DNA from 2 places in the Streptomyces sp. NBC_01077 genome. Region 2 is predicted to be linked to the other one. Evidence: riboswitches for the same ligand, from Rfam matches in the RefSeq annotation. Region 2 holds a riboswitch; the other holds the start of a gene.
What was found. Region 2 has a riboswitch for glycine ahead of gcvT (glycine cleavage system aminomethyltransferase GcvT). Riboswitches for the same ligand answer to the same signal wherever they lie in the genome.
Positions count from the first base shown of each region.

Region 1: another riboswitch for glycine. It lies ahead of gcvP (aminomethyl-transferring glycine dehydrogenase); the one in region 2 lies ahead of gcvT (glycine cleavage system aminomethyltransferase GcvT).

Region 1 covers NZ_CP108669.1:2,139,552-2,146,775, forward strand. The annotation lists gene OG462_RS09525 (glutamate--cysteine ligase) at 2-1,501, opposite strand; gene OG462_RS09530 (hypothetical protein) at 1,983-2,573, shown strand; gene OG462_RS09535 (DUF5999 family protein) at 2,905-3,111, shown strand; gene gcvP (aminomethyl-transferring glycine dehydrogenase) at 3,192-6,077, opposite strand; glycine riboswitch at 6,255-6,354, opposite strand; gene OG462_RS09545 (PRC-barrel domain-containing protein) at 6,468-6,833, shown strand; gene OG462_RS09550 (DNA polymerase IV) at 7,083-7,224, opposite strand, start outside.
Region 2 covers NZ_CP108669.1:6,646,198-6,653,421, forward strand. The annotation lists gene OG462_RS30220 (LuxR C-terminal-related transcriptional regulator) at 1-223, opposite strand, end outside; gene OG462_RS30225 (class I SAM-dependent methyltransferase) at 470-1,261, shown strand; gene OG462_RS30230 (flavodoxin family protein) at 1,270-1,830, shown strand; gene OG462_RS30235 (L-serine ammonia-lyase) at 1,917-3,287, opposite strand; gene glyA (serine hydroxymethyltransferase) at 3,452-4,720, opposite strand; gene gcvH (glycine cleavage system protein GcvH) at 4,753-5,133, opposite strand; gene gcvT (glycine cleavage system aminomethyltransferase GcvT) at 5,211-6,335, opposite strand; glycine riboswitch at 6,495-6,594, opposite strand; gene OG462_RS30255 (AAA family ATPase) at 6,747-7,224, shown strand, end outside.

The DNA of each region.
Region 1 (7,224 bases), 4.5 Mb from region 2:
CTCAGTCGATCCCCACCGGCCAGGTGTGCACCGGCTCCCCCGCGTGCATGAGGGCCCGGTAGCGGCGGGTGGTCGCCGCGAGCGCCGCCTCGCGGTCGAGGCCCGTCTCCAGGGCCTTGTGGAAGGTGTCGGCCTGCCAGGAGGCGCCGTTCACCCGCCGCAGACAGCGCTGTTCGATCACGCCGAGGTAGAAGTCCCGGTCGGCGGGCTCGATGTGCCAGGCGTCGAGCCCGGCCGAGGCCAGCGGAAGCAGTTCGTCGAGGACGAGCCGTACCGCGGGGACGGTCGCGATGCCGCCCGCGCGGCCCGAGCGGGGCCAGCGCAGCTCCGCCTCGATGCCGTGCCGGCAGGCCGTGTCGAAGTTGGCCTCGGCGTCCTCGAAGGCCATCCGTTTCCAGACCGGCCGGGGGTCGTCGGCGAGTGAGCGGACGAGCCCGTAGTAGAAGGCCGCGTTGGCGATGACGTCGGTGACGGTCGGCCCGGCCGGCAGCACCCGGTTCTCGACGCGCAGGTGCGGGACGCCGTCGACCCAGCCGTACACGGGCCGGTTCCAGCGGTAGACCGTGCCGTTGTGCAGGACGAGCTCCTGCAGGCGCGGCACCCCGCCCTGGTCGAGGACGAGGAGCGGGTCCTCCTCGTCGCAGATCGGCAGCAGCGCGGGGAAGTAGCGCAGATTCTCCTCGAAGAGGTCGTACACCGAGTCCACCCACCGCTCTCCGAACCAGGTACGCGGCCGGACGCCCTGGGCCTGCAGTTCGGGCGGCCGGGTGTCGGTGGCCTGCTGGAAGAGCGGCGGCCTGGACTCGCGCCACAGCTCGCGCCCGAAGACGAAGGGGGCGTTGGCGCCGAGCGCGATCTGGACGCCCGACACGGCCTGCGCCGCGTTCCACACGGCGGCGAACCGGGCCGGGGTCACCTGGAGGTGGAGCTGGACCGAGGTGCAGGCCGCCTCCGGAACGATCGACTCCGAGGTGCAGAGGAGCCGTTCGACACCGTGGATGTCGAGCGTGAAGTCCTCGCCCCTCGCGGCGAGGATCTGGTCGTTGAGGAGCGTGTAGCGGTCGGCCGACGAGAGGTTCTCGGGTACCAGGTCGTCCTGCGTCAGGGTCGGCAGTATGCCGATCATGACGACGCCCGCGTCGAGTTCCGCGGCCTTGCGGTCGGCATATCCGATTCCGGTGCCGATCTCCTCCGCGAGCCGGTCGAATACGCGCCCGCCGAGCTGGTGGGGTGCGATGTTCACTTCGAGGTTGAACATTCCGAGTTCCGTCTGGAAATCGGGGCTCGCGATCTTTTCCAGAACCGGCCCGTTCAGCATGCGGGGCAGTCCGTCGGCACCGGCGAGATTGAGTTCGATCTCCACGCCCATGAGATTGCGCGGGCGGTCGAACCTCTTCTCCGCCAGCAGCCTCGCGAGCCCCGCGAGACACTGCTGGAGCTTTCTCCGGTACTGCTGCCGGTCGGACGGGCCGAACCCGTCGGCCACGACCTTCTCCCCCATCGAAGCGTCCCTTCCAGAGTGGGCAGCCGCCACGACGGCCGCGCGTCACGGACGATGATGCCCAGCCCGCTGATCCACAACGCCTGCGAAGGAGGGCTGTCGGAGGATAGGCTGGATGCTGCGCTCCGCCGTCACATCCCGAGGGCACGGAACAATCGACATATACCAATGTCCTATTGTCCCGGAACTCGGGGAATGAATTCAGCCGTCCGGCTCTGCGTGGAATACGCAGGTGGGAGCACCACCACCCACACGATTCCGCTGCTACGACCCTTGTTTTACGGCTTGATGACGCCTTGTCAGGAATATCTGCGCCGTCTAGCGGAAACACTCCGTGAACACGTGTCGTATAAACTCCGCGGACGAGGCAGAGTGTTGGCGCCCGGTCATGGCCTCATGGCCCTCCTCTGGCCCCGCCGCCGACAGCGCCGTCGTACCTGCCCACGCATCACCGTGTCTCCTGAGTGAGAGGCGACCCACCATGCTCCGACCCTCCCCGGCCCCTGCGCCGGCCCTCCGCAGTGTCCTCGCGGCCCTCGGCTCGCCGACCGCCGTCCGCGAGGCTCGAACACCCGCTCTGCGGGCAGCGCAGGGACCACTGAGCCCCGAACTCCCCCTGCCCGTACACGTCCTCGGCGTCGCCGGGACGCCGGGACAGGCACCCCGCACCCGTCTCACCGGCTGGCGCTTCCTGATCAGGAACGGGGGCCGGGCGATCGCCGCCGCGGACACCATGCTGACCCCGGACGGCTGGTCCTTCTCGCACTTCTTCGAGGGCCCGTACGTCACCGCCACGGAGCGGGCGCTGCTCCAGGCCGAGGCGCTGCCCGGTCCGTACCAGCCGCGACTGCTCTCCGTGCCGGAGCTCTACATGCTGACCCTCTGGCTGCACGCCGAACCGGAGACGGACGGCGCCACCACCGCCCCGGCCGCGGCGGATCTGATGGTGCCGCTGGCCCCCGCCCCGCCGGGGATCGCCGCGTACCGCCCGTACCAGGTCGCCGACCTCCTGCCCGTGCTCACCACGCGCCTCGCGCCGCCGCCCCTCCTGGGCTCGGCGGCGCCCGCCTGATCCACCGCACGAGCGTCGCCGCCCCGTGACCCACCCGGGTCACGGGGCGCACTGCTGTCCGAGCGATCGGCCCGAACGCGCCGTCCGAACAGCCCTCCCGTACGGACTAGCCCGCTGGGACCACCCCGAACCACCCGAAAAGACGGTGCAGTTGACCTGAACCGCCCCTGCGGGTGATGCGTCTTCCCAGGAAAGGACGAGCTGCCGCGAATCCCTGCGGAAGAGCGTCCATGGGGCAAGACTGGGATCGGAACCGAACCGACCGACGGGGGCGGCGATGAGCGCGAAGAGCCGCAGGACATCCACCACGACGCAGCGAAAGAACCCACCCATGTGCCAGCACCAGCCTGCCTGTCCCACCGCCGACTCCGCCGACCGCGAGGCGGCCCGACTGACGGCACACCACCCGGAACAGGGCTGGAGCCTGCTGTGCAACGGCGTCCTGCTCTTCGAGGACACCGGTGAACTGCTGCCGGACGGGCAGATCATCGCCCCGCACCGGCCGCTGTCGGCGGGCCAGGTGACGACCGCCGCCTGAGGACGCGGTCTCGGCGCCGTACGAGGGAAACACCGAGGGCCGGCCCGGAGAGAAACTCCGCACCGGCCCTCGCATCATGCTCAGTTGTCGTACTCGTCCAGCGGCGGGCAGGAGCAGACCAGGTTCCGGTCGCCGAACGCACCGTCGATGCGGCGCACCGGCGGCCAGTACTTGTCCGCGGCGGAGACACCGGCCGGGAAGACCGCCTCGTCCCGCGTGTACGCGTGGTTCCACTCGCCGCCCAGCGCGGCCGCGGTGTGCGGGGCGTTGTGCAGCGGGTTGTCGTCGGCGGGCCACTGGCCCGAGGCGACCTTCTCGATCTCGGCCCGGATCGCGATCATCGTGTCGCAGAAGCGGTCCAGCTCGGTCAGGTCCTCGGACTCGGTCGGCTCGATCATCAGGGTGCCGGCCACCGGGAACGACATCGTCGGCGCGTGGAAGCCGTAGTCGATGAGGCGCTTCGCGATGTCGTCGACCGTGACGCCCGTCGCCTTGGACAGCGGACGCAGGTCCACGATGCACTCGTGGGCGACCAGACCGGCCGGGCCGGTGTAGAGCACCGGGAAGTGCGGCTCCAGGCGCTTGGCGATGTAGTTCGCCGCGAGGACGGCGACCTGGGTGGCGCGCTTGAGGCCCTCGCCGCCCATCAGACGCACGTACGACCACGAGATCGGCAGGATGCCCGCGGAGCCCCACGGGGCGGCCGAGATCGGGCCGACGCCGGTCTCCGGGCCCGCGGCGGGCTGGAGCGGGTGGTTCGGCAGGTACGGGGCGAGGTGCGCGCGGACACCGACCGGGCCGACGCCCGGGCCGCCACCGCCGTGCGGGATGCAGAAGGTCTTGTGCAGGTTCAGGTGCGAGACGTCGCCGCCGAAGTGCCCCGGCTTGGCCAGACCGACCAGTGCGTTCAGGTTGGCACCGTCGACGTACACCTGGCCACCGGCCTCGTGCACCTCGGCGCAGATGTCGGCGACGTGCTCCTCGAAGACGCCGTGCGTCGACGGGTAGGTGATCATCAGCACGGACAGCTCGTCGCGGTACTGCTCGATCTTGGCGCGCAGGTCCGCGACGTCGACCTCGCCGTCGTCGGCGGTCTTCACGACGACGACCTTCATGCCGGCCATCACCGCGGAGGCGGCGTTGGTGCCGTGCGCGGAGGACGGGATGAGGCAGACGGTGCGCTGCTCGTCACCGTTGGCGCGGTGGTAGGCACGGACGGCGAGGAGACCGGCCAGCTCGCCCTGCGAACCGGCGTTCGGCTGGATCGACACCTTGTCGTAGCCGGTGACCTCGGCGAGACGCTCCTCCAGCTCGGTGATGAGCGTGAGGTAGCCCTGCGCCTGCTCGACCGGGGCGAAGGGGTGCATCTGACCGAACTCGGGCCAGGTCACCGCCTCCATCTCGGTCGTCGCGTTCAGCTTCATCGTGCAGGAGCCGAGCGGGATCATGCCGCGGTCGAGCGCGTAGTCGCGGTCGGCGAGCTTGCGCAGGTAGCGCAGCATCGAGGTCTCGGAGCGGTGCGCGTGGAAGACCGGGTGGGTCATGTACGCGTCGGAGCGCAGCAGACCGGCCGGCAGCGTGTCCTCGGTGGCGGCGTCCAGCGCCTCGACGTCGGCGGTGACACCGAAGGCGCCCCACACGGCGGCGAGCTGGGCACGCCCGGTGGTCTCGTCGCACGACATCGACACGTGGTCGGCGTCGACGCGGTAGAGGTTCACACCGGCCTCGCGGGCGGCGGCCACGACCTCGTCGGCCTTGCCGGGCACACGGGCGGTGAGGGTGTCGAAGAAGGCACCCTGGGTGAGCTCCACGCCCCCGGCGGTGAGGCCGGCGGCGAGGATCGCGGCGTACCGGTGGGTGCGCTGCGCGATGCCCTTGAGGCCGTCGGGGCCGTGGTAGACGGCGTACATACCGGCCATGACCGCGAGCAGCACCTGGGCGGTACAGATGTTGCTGGTGGCCTTCTCACGGCGGATGTGCTGCTCGCGGGTCTGCAGGGCCAGGCGGTACGCGCGGTTGCCGTCGGCGTCGACGGACACGCCCACCAGACGGCCGGGCAGGGAGCGGGCGTGCTTGTCCTGGACGGCCATGTAACCGGCGTGGGGACCGCCGAAGCCCATGGGAACACCGAAGCGCTGCGTCGTACCGACGGCGATGTCCGCGCCCAGCTCGCCGGGCGAGGTGAGCAGGGTCAGCGCGAGCAGGTCGGCGGCGACGGTGACGATCGCGCCGAGCTCGTGGGCGGCGTCGATCAGCGGCTTGATGTCGCGGACGGCACCGGAGGCGCCGGGGTACTGCAGGAGCACGCCGAAGACACCGCGCTCGGCGATCTCGGCCGGAATGCCCGCGCTCAGGTCCGCGACGACGACCTCGACACCGGTCGGCTCGGCGCGGGTCTCGATGACGGCGATCGTCTGCGGCAGGGCGTCGGCGTCGATGAGGAAGACGCCGTTCTTGACCTTGCCGACGCGCCGGGAGAGCGCCATGGCCTCGGCGGCGGCGGTGCCCTCGTCGAGCAGGGACGCCCCGGAGGTCGGCAGCCCCGTCAGGTCGGCGACGACGGTCTGGAAGTTCAGCAGGGCCTCGAGACGCCCCTGCGAGATCTCCGGCTGGTACGGCGTGTACGCCGTGTACCAGGCGGGATTCTCCATCACGTTCCGCAGGATCACCGGCGGCGTGAAGGTCCCGTAGTAGCCGAGACCGATCATGGGCGCGAGGACCTGGTTGCGGTCGGCGAGCGTACGCAGCTCGGCCAGGACCTCGGCCTCCGTGCGCGCGGCCGGCAGGCCCAGGGCCTCGGTGTTCTTGATGACGTCCGGCACCGCGGCGGCCGTGAGCTCGTCGAGGGAGCCGTAGCCGACCTGGGCGAGCATCTTGGCGCGCGCCTCGGCGTCGGGCCCGATGTGCCGCTGCTCGAACGGGATGCCCTGTTCGAGTTCGGAGAGCGGAATGCGGTTGGCGGTCATGTACGGAGGCCTCCTGGTCGTCACGACCTGCGAGGGGCACCACGGCGCGGGTACCCGGACGGCCTCCCCCTCTGTCATCTCAACCTGAGAGTTTCACCGGCACGCCTCACGGCACGCCGGCTTTCACCGTCGGTGAGAGCGCATGCCGTCGGACACCGCTCTGCTTTCCAGAGTGACCTCGTCCGCGCGGTACAGGGGCCTGAGAGATTCCGGGGAGGATTTGCTCCTTCGGCGCCCACCGGAAGGTTTCTCCGGGGGACTCTCCCGCACAGGGTCGACAGCCACAGCCAGCCTACCAGCGAGGTTGCGGCTCCCATCGCTCAAGTGGCCGACATCCCAGTTGTGCACTTTCGTAGGGGTGTAGAGCAGTTGCGACCAGTTGGAGGGACCGTGCAGACCGATATCGATCCGCGCAGCCTGATCGGCCGCAAGGCGTACGACCGGAACGGACACAAGATCGGAACCGTGGACGAGGTGTACCTGGACGACGCGACCGGCATACCGGAATGGGCGGCGGTCCGCACCGGCCTCTTCAGCCGGGACGCCTTCGTCCCGCTGGAGCCGAGCGAGCTGGTCGAGGACGGACTCCACATCCCGTACGAGCGGGCCCTCATCAAGGACGCCCCCGACTTCGGCGTGGGCCGCCACCTCTCCCCTGAGCAGGAACTCCAGCTCTACCGCCACTACAGCCTCGCCCTCCCCCCACCCCCCACGGACACCCCGGACACAGACTTCGGCCGCCTGGCAGGCCAGTAGCGCCGGGGCGGAGCCACACGGGCGACACGAGGAGGAATCCGGGCCGGGGCGCCACCGCCCCGCCCGCACCCGCCGACGCCCCACCCCCACGGGAAGACCCGCACCTCCGCCCTCTCAGCAGCACGGGTGGTGCGGGTGGGAACCCCAAGCCCGGCCGCAGGCCGGGCGCACCACAACCCACCCGCACCCCCACGGGAAACCCGCACCCGCCAACCCCGCCGCACCCCCACGGGAGACCCGCACCGGCACTCAACCCCGCCCCACCAACGGCAACGCCTCCCCCGGCACCAATTCGGGATCGTCCACCGCGAACGTCCTCACCCGCCCCGGTTCCGACCCCGGCTCCTCGAACCGCACGGTGACGCGCCCGACCCCGCTCCCCTGGACCCAC
Region 2 (7,224 bases):
CCCCGTTGAAGACCTCCTCGGCCGACTCGAAGGACTTGGTCAGAGTCTCCAGCCGGCGTGTGGCGGCGGCGAGCGTCTCCTCCAGGGGGGCCAGCGTCCGACCTGCGGCGATCGCCGGAGTGACAGGGGTGAGGAGGCCCGGTTCCCCAGGCACCGGTACCAGCAGTCCGAGCTCCGCCGCGCAGTGGACGGGCGGGTCGGCCGGCACCGAACCCGCGGCCACGGCGCTCTCGTAACGACGTAGTCCGCTCTCGCACAGACCGGGTCCGCACGGCGTGGTAGCACATCCTGTTTGCAACAATTTGCCCCCCTGCGTGATCATGCGCTGCGCATACATGTTAGGGCAGGCCGTTGTTGCGGCAACCTGCCGCCGGAAACGATGAGCGGGCCTCTCCGATTCGGTTCGACACCGTATTTACAAGGGATGGAAATGCCTCATTCGATTCACAGTGAAGAGTTCCGTTCGGCAGTGGCCAGGCTGTCCGTGCCCGGAATGGGCACCGAGGTCGTCGGCCCGCTTCTCGCGAACCTCGTCCAACTGCTGCGTCCGCACCGCGTATTGGAAGTGGGAATGGGATACACGACCCCCTTCCTCGCCGCCGCGCTCGCGGAGGCGGAGCAGGCGGTCGCCGCCGAATCCCTGGCCCTCGCCGCGAAGACCCGGGAACACCTCGACGCGGGCCGGGACCTCGACGACGCCTGGCTGCTCGCCGAGCCGCCGCTCGTGACCCCCTCGCTGCACCTGGAGCCGTACCGGCCCCGCCTCGCCGCCGTCGACAACCTGTCGATCGCCGACTCCTCGGCCGGCCGGGTGCGCGAGGTGCTCACCGAGCTCGGCCTCGACGACCGGGTCACCGTCGTCAACGCCGACCTGAAGGACTCCCTCGACAAGCTGCCCGAGGACTTCGCCCCGATCGACTTCGCCTGGGTGGACGCCTGGGAGTGCCTGTGGTTCTTCGACCACTTCTGGGACCTGATCGACCCCGACGGCGGCCTCATCGTCATGCACTACCTGATGACCTACCCGGAGGGCGACGCCGTCCGCCGCTACATAGCCAAGTTCCAGCAGCGCCACCCGGGCGAGCTGGAGGTCGTCAGCCTGCTCGAGTCGCAGAAGCTGATGCAGAACAGCGTCACCATCCTGCGCCGCACCTCCGGCGAGCAGAAGCGGCGCTACGCCGGCACCGGCGGCGCCATCGACTACTCGGCCCAGCTCCTGAGTGACGCCCAGGAGCATCTGCGGCTCGTCGCCGAGCGGTGAACACCGCCGTGACGACCGCCACCCTCGCCTCGGTACGGAGCAGGAGCTTCGCCTTCGTCCTGGGCAGCCCCCGCGGCGGCGGGAACACCGAGACCCTGGCCCGCTACGCCGCCGAGGGCCTCCCGCCGGACGTCACCGGCAGCTGGCTGGACCTGAGCACCCTCCCGCTGCCCGCCCAGCCCGCCGGACCGGTCCCGTCCGGCCCCGAGAAGGTGCTGCTCGACGCGACGCTGGACAGCACGGACATCGTCGTCGCGTCACCGCTGCACTGGTACAGCGTCTCCGCCGCCACCAAGCTGTACCTCGACTACTGGGCCCGCTGGAGCGGCCTGCCGGACGTCTCGTTCCGGGACCGGATGCGGGGCAAGAACCTGTGGGCCGTCACGGCCTACGCCCGCGGTGACGACACGGACGCCGAACCCCTCACGGGCATGCTCCGGCGGACCGCCGACTACCTCGGCATGGAGTGGCGGGGCGCACTGCTGGCCCGCGCGCACCGGCCCGGCGACATCGAGGCCGACCCGGCGGCACTGGACCGCGCGGCGGCCTTCTTCGACGTCGGCCACTGACCGGACGGCGGGCCCGCGACCACCGGGCCCGTCGTCCGCGTCGGCACAGACGGCTCAGGCCGCCCGCGCCGCTCGGGCCGCGCCGCTCAGCACTCGATGATGTTGACGGCCAGGCCGCCGCGCGCCGTCTCCTTGTACTTCACGCTCATGTCCGCGCCCGTCTCCTTCATGGTCTTGATGACCTTGTCGAGGGAGACCAGGTGGCTGCCGTCGCCGCGCATCGACATCTTCGCCGCCGTGACGGCCTTGACCGCCGCCATGCCGTTGCGCTCGATGCACGGGATCTGGACCAGACCGCCGACCGGGTCGCAGGTCAGGCCCAGGTTGTGCTCCATGCCGATCTCGGCCGCGTTCTCCACCTGCTCCGGGGTGCCGCCCAGGACCTCGGCGAGCGCGCCCGCCGCCATCGAGCAGGCCGAGCCGACCTCGCCCTGGCAGCCGACCTCGGCGCCGGAGATGGAGGCGTTCTCCTTGAAGAGCATGCCGACCGCGCCGGCGGCCAGCATGAAGCGGACGATGCCCTCGTCGTCGGCGCCGGGCACGAAGTTCATGTAGTAGTGCAGGACGGCGGGGATGATGCCGGCCGCGCCGTTCGTCGGGGCGGTGACCACCCGGCCGCCCGCCGCGTTCTCCTCGTTCACGGCCATCGCGTAGAGGGTGATCCACTCCATGGAGTGGGCCGCGGGGTTGCCCTCGGAGCGCAGCTTGCGGGCCGAGTTCGCGGCGCGCCGGCGGACCTTCAGGCCGCCGGGCAGGATGCCCTCGCGGGACATGCCGCGCGAGACGCAGGACTGCATGACCCGCCAGATCTCCAGCAGGCCCGCACGGATCTCGTCCTCGGTGCGCCAGGCCTTCTCGTTCTCCAGCATCAGCGCGGAGATCGACAGGCCGGTCTCCTTCGCCAGGCGCAGCAGCTCGTCGCCGGTGCGGAAGGGGTACTTCAGGACGGTGTCGTCGGGGACGATCGGGTTCTCGCCCTGGACGGCGTCCTCGTCGACGACGAAGCCGCCGCCGACCGAGTAGTACGTCTTCTCCAGGACGAGGCCGCCCTCCGCGTCGTACGCGAAGATCGTCATCCCGTTGGCGTGGTACGGGAGCGCCTTGCGCCGGTGCAGGATCAGGTCGGCGTCGAAGTCGAAGGGGATCTCGTGCGCGCCGAGCAGGTTGATCCGGCCGCTCGACTTGATCCGCTCGACCTCGTCGTCCGCCGTCTCGACGTTCACCGTGCGCGGCGAGCTGCCCTCAAGACCCAGCAGGACCGCCTTCGGGGTGCCGTGGCCGTGGCCGGTCGCGCCGAGGGAGCCGTACAGCTCCGCCCGCACCTTCGCGGTGTGGGCGAGCAGGCCCTCGTTCTTCAGGCGGCGGGCGAACATCCGGGCCGCTCGCATCGGTCCCACCGTGTGGGAGCTCGACGGGCCGATGCCGATCGAGAACAGGTCGAAGACCGAGATGGCCACGGAAGGACTCCTTGTGGGGGCTAGACGCCGTTGTCTGCCGGGGTGGAGCAGAAAAGCGTGCAGAAACGCGTGCGGAGGCGCGCGAAGACATGGGGTGGGGCACCGCGCTCACTGTCCAGTGTGCGCGATGCCCCGAAGGTTCATACGAACAAAAGCGTACGAAATTACTTCAGGCCGGGGTACAGCGGGTGCTTGTCGGCGAGCGCGGTCACCCGGGCCTTCAGCGATGCGGCCTTGTCGGCGTCGAAGCCGGGCTTCAGGGTCTCCGCGATGATGTCGCCGACCTCGGTGAAGTCCTCGGCCTGGAAGCCGCGGGTCGCGAGCGCCGGCGTACCGATGCGCAGACCCGAGGTGACCATCGGCGGGCGCGGGTCGTTCGGAACGGCGTTCCGGTTGACCGTGATGCCGACCTCGTGGAGACGGTCCTCGGCCTGCTGGCCGTCCAGCTCGCTGTCGCGCAGGTCGACGAGGAGCAGGTGCACGTCCGTGCCGCCGGACAGGACGGAGACACCGTGCGCGGTGACGTCGTCCTGGACCAGACGCTCGGCGATGATGCGGGCGCCGTCCAGGGTGCGCTGCTGGCGCTCCTTGAACTCCTCCGAGGCCGCGACCTTGAAGGAGACGGCCTTGGCCGCGATCACGTGCTCCAGGGGGCCGCCCTGGAAGCCGGGGAAGACCGAGGAGTTCAGCTTCTTCGCGAACTCCTTCTTCGCCAGGATGATGCCGCCGCGGGGGCCGCCGAGCGTCTTGTGCGTGGTGGAGGTCACCACGTCCGCGTACTCGACCGGGTTCGGGTGCAGACCGGCCGCGACCAGACCCGCGAAGTGGGCCATGTCGACCCACAGGTAGGCCTCGACCTCGTCGGCGATCCGGCGGAACTCGGCGAAGTCCAGCTGACGCGGGTAGGCGGACCAGCCCGCGATGATCACCTTCGGGCGGTGCTCCTTGGCGAGGCGCTCGACCTCGGCCATGTCGACCAGGCCGGCCTCGTCCACGTGGTACGCGACCACGTTGAACTGCTTGCCCGAGAAGTTCAGGCGCATGCCGTGGGTGAGGTGGCCGCCGTGCGCCAGGTCCAGACCCAGGATCGTGTCGCCGGGCTGGGCGATCGCGAAGAGGGCGGCCTGGTTCGCGGAGGCGCCGGAGTGCGGCTGGACGTTGGCGTACTCGGCGCCGAACAGGTCCTTGATCCGGTCGATCGCGATCTGCTCGGCGACGTCGACGTGCTCGCAGCCACCGTAGTAGCGGCGGCCCGGGTAGCCCTCGGCGTACTTGTTGGTGAGGACGGAGCCCTGCGCCTCCATGACGGCGACGGGAGCGAAGTTCTCCGAGGCGATCATCTCGAGGGTGGACTGCTGGCGGCGGAGCTCGGCGTCGACGGCGGCGGCGACGTCCGGGTCCAGCTCGTGGAGGGGAGTGTTCAGAAGCGACATGAATCGATCCCTAAGGGGTCTCGGGTCCGGTCTCAGTTCCCGGCGGAGAACGCGGTGTACTCGTCGGCGGTGAGCAGCTCGTCCGGCTCACCCGCGACGCGCACCTTGAACAGCCAGCCACCCTCGAACGGAGCCGTGTTCACCAGCGACGGGTCGTCCACCACGTCCTGGTTGGCGTCGACGACCTCACCCGTCACGGGGGAGTACAGGTCGCTGACGGACTTCGTCGACTCCAGCTCGCCGCAGGTCTCGCCCGCGGTGACCGTGGAGCCGACCTCGGGGAGCTGGGCGTAGACGACGTCACCGAGCGCGTTGGCGGCGAACTCCGTGATGCCGACGGTCGCGACGCCGCCCTCGGCGTCCGACAGCCACTCGTGCTCCTTGGTGTAGCGCAGCTGCTGGGGGTTGCTCATGGCCTGATTCTCCTGGATCGGGGGAGTACTGATGAACGTGGGTCTCGCGGGATGAGACCCGGGATGAGACGACTGCGTCACTTCTGGCGCTTGTAGAACGGCAGCGCCACGACCTCGTACGGCTCGTGGGTGCCGCGGATGTCCACACCTACACCCTCGGTACCGGGCGTGGCGTGCGCCGCGTCCACGTACGCGATCGCGATCGGCTTTCCGAGGGTCGGGGACGGGGCGCCGGAGGTCACCTCGCCGATGACCTCGCCGTCCTTGACGACGGAGAAGCCGGCGCGCGGGACCCGGCGGCCCTCGGCGATCAGGCCGACGAGCTTGCGCGGCGGGGCGGTCTCGGCGCGCTCGGCGGCCTTCTCGAGCGCCTCACGGCCGACGAAGCGGCCCTCGTTGGTCGTCTTCTCGAACTTGACGACCCGGCCGAGACCGGCGTCGAAGGGGGTGAGCGCGGTGGTCAGCTCGTGGCCGTACAGCGGCATGCCCGCCTCCAGGCGGAGCGTGTCACGGCAGGACAGGCCGCAGGGGATCAGACCGACCGGGGCGCCCGCCTCGGTCAGCGCCTTCCACACGCCCTCGGCGTGCTCGGGCTTCAGGAACAGCTCGAAGCCGTCCTCGCCGGTGTAGCCGGTACGGGCGATCAGCGCCGGCACACCCGCGACCGTGCCGGGCAGGCCGGCGTAGTACTTCAGGCCGTCCAGGTCGGCGTCGGTGAGCGACTTCAGGATGCCGGGGGACTCCGGGCCCTGGACCGCGATCAGGGCGTACGCGTCACGGTCGTCGCGGACCTCGGCGTCGAAGCCGCCGGAGCGGGCCACGAGCGCGTCCAGGACGATCTGCGCGTTGGAGGCGTTGGCGACGACCATGTACTCGGTCTCGCCGAGGCGGTAGACGATCAGGTCGTCGAGGATCCCGCCGTCCTCCTGGCAGATCATCGTGTAGCGGGCGCGGCCCACGCCCACCGTGGAGATGTTGCCGACGAGGGCGTGGTCGAGGAGCTCGACCGCCTGCGGGCCGGTGACGGTGATCTCGCCCATGTGGGAGAGGTCGAAGAGGCCGGCCTTGGTGCGGACGGCGATGTGCTCGTCCCGCTCGCTGGCGTAGCGCAGCGGCATGTCCCAGCCCGCGAAGTCGGTCATGGTCGCGCCCAGCGAACGATGCAGCGCATCGAGGGCGGTCAGACGGGGGGCAGTACTCATGGGGTGGCTCCCGGATCCCAAGGGCGGTTCGGTGACGAAACACATGACGGGCGAGGACGTCCTCCCCATCTGTCATGGAACCTGAGAGGTTCACCGAGGGCATCCTCGGTTTGCACCTTGGGTGGGGACACAGCAGGGTGTCCCGCTTTTCAGATCTGCCTCATCCACGCGGTACGGGGCCTGAGAGATTCAAGGGAGGGTCTTGCTCCTTCGGCGTCCGGACACGACTGGCGGTCCGGAACTCTCCCGCGCGGATTCGAGCGGCCGGTATGCGATTGTGTGGCGACTGTGCGCGCCTGGCGCGCACATCATTGCACGCGAGGTCGGCGGGGCACATCGCTTGTGTCCCATTACCGCTTCTTTACACTTTGTGGGCAAGGGTCTTCCCAGGCCCGGGCAGGGGGAGAAGCGATGAGGTTCCAGCACACCGGCGCATACGCGCCGAGTACCGGCATACCGTCCCAGCGAGCCCGCGCCAGGACCCGGGGCCGCGGCCGGCTCCTGCGCGACCTCCGCGAGCGCGGCGGCCGGGGGCCCCGCGCCCTCACCTTCGCGGCCGGCGACCTGGTCGTCGTCTCCGGCCTGCCCGGCAGCGGCAAGTCCACCCTCATGCAGCGCGCCGCCGACGGCACCGGCATCGACTCGCAGGACACCCGTGAGCACTGGGAGGCCCGGATGCCCCGCCTCCTGCCGTACGCCGTCTACCGCCCGCTGGTCCGGCTCGCGCACTACGCGGGGCTGCGCCGCGCCCTGCGCTCCGGCGCCGGAGTGATCGTGCACGACTGCGGCACCCAGTCCTGGGTGCGGGGCTGGCTCGCCCGCGAGGCCCGCCGTCGCGGCCGGGGCCTGCACCTGGTCCTCCTCGACGTCGCCCCGGACACCGCCCGCG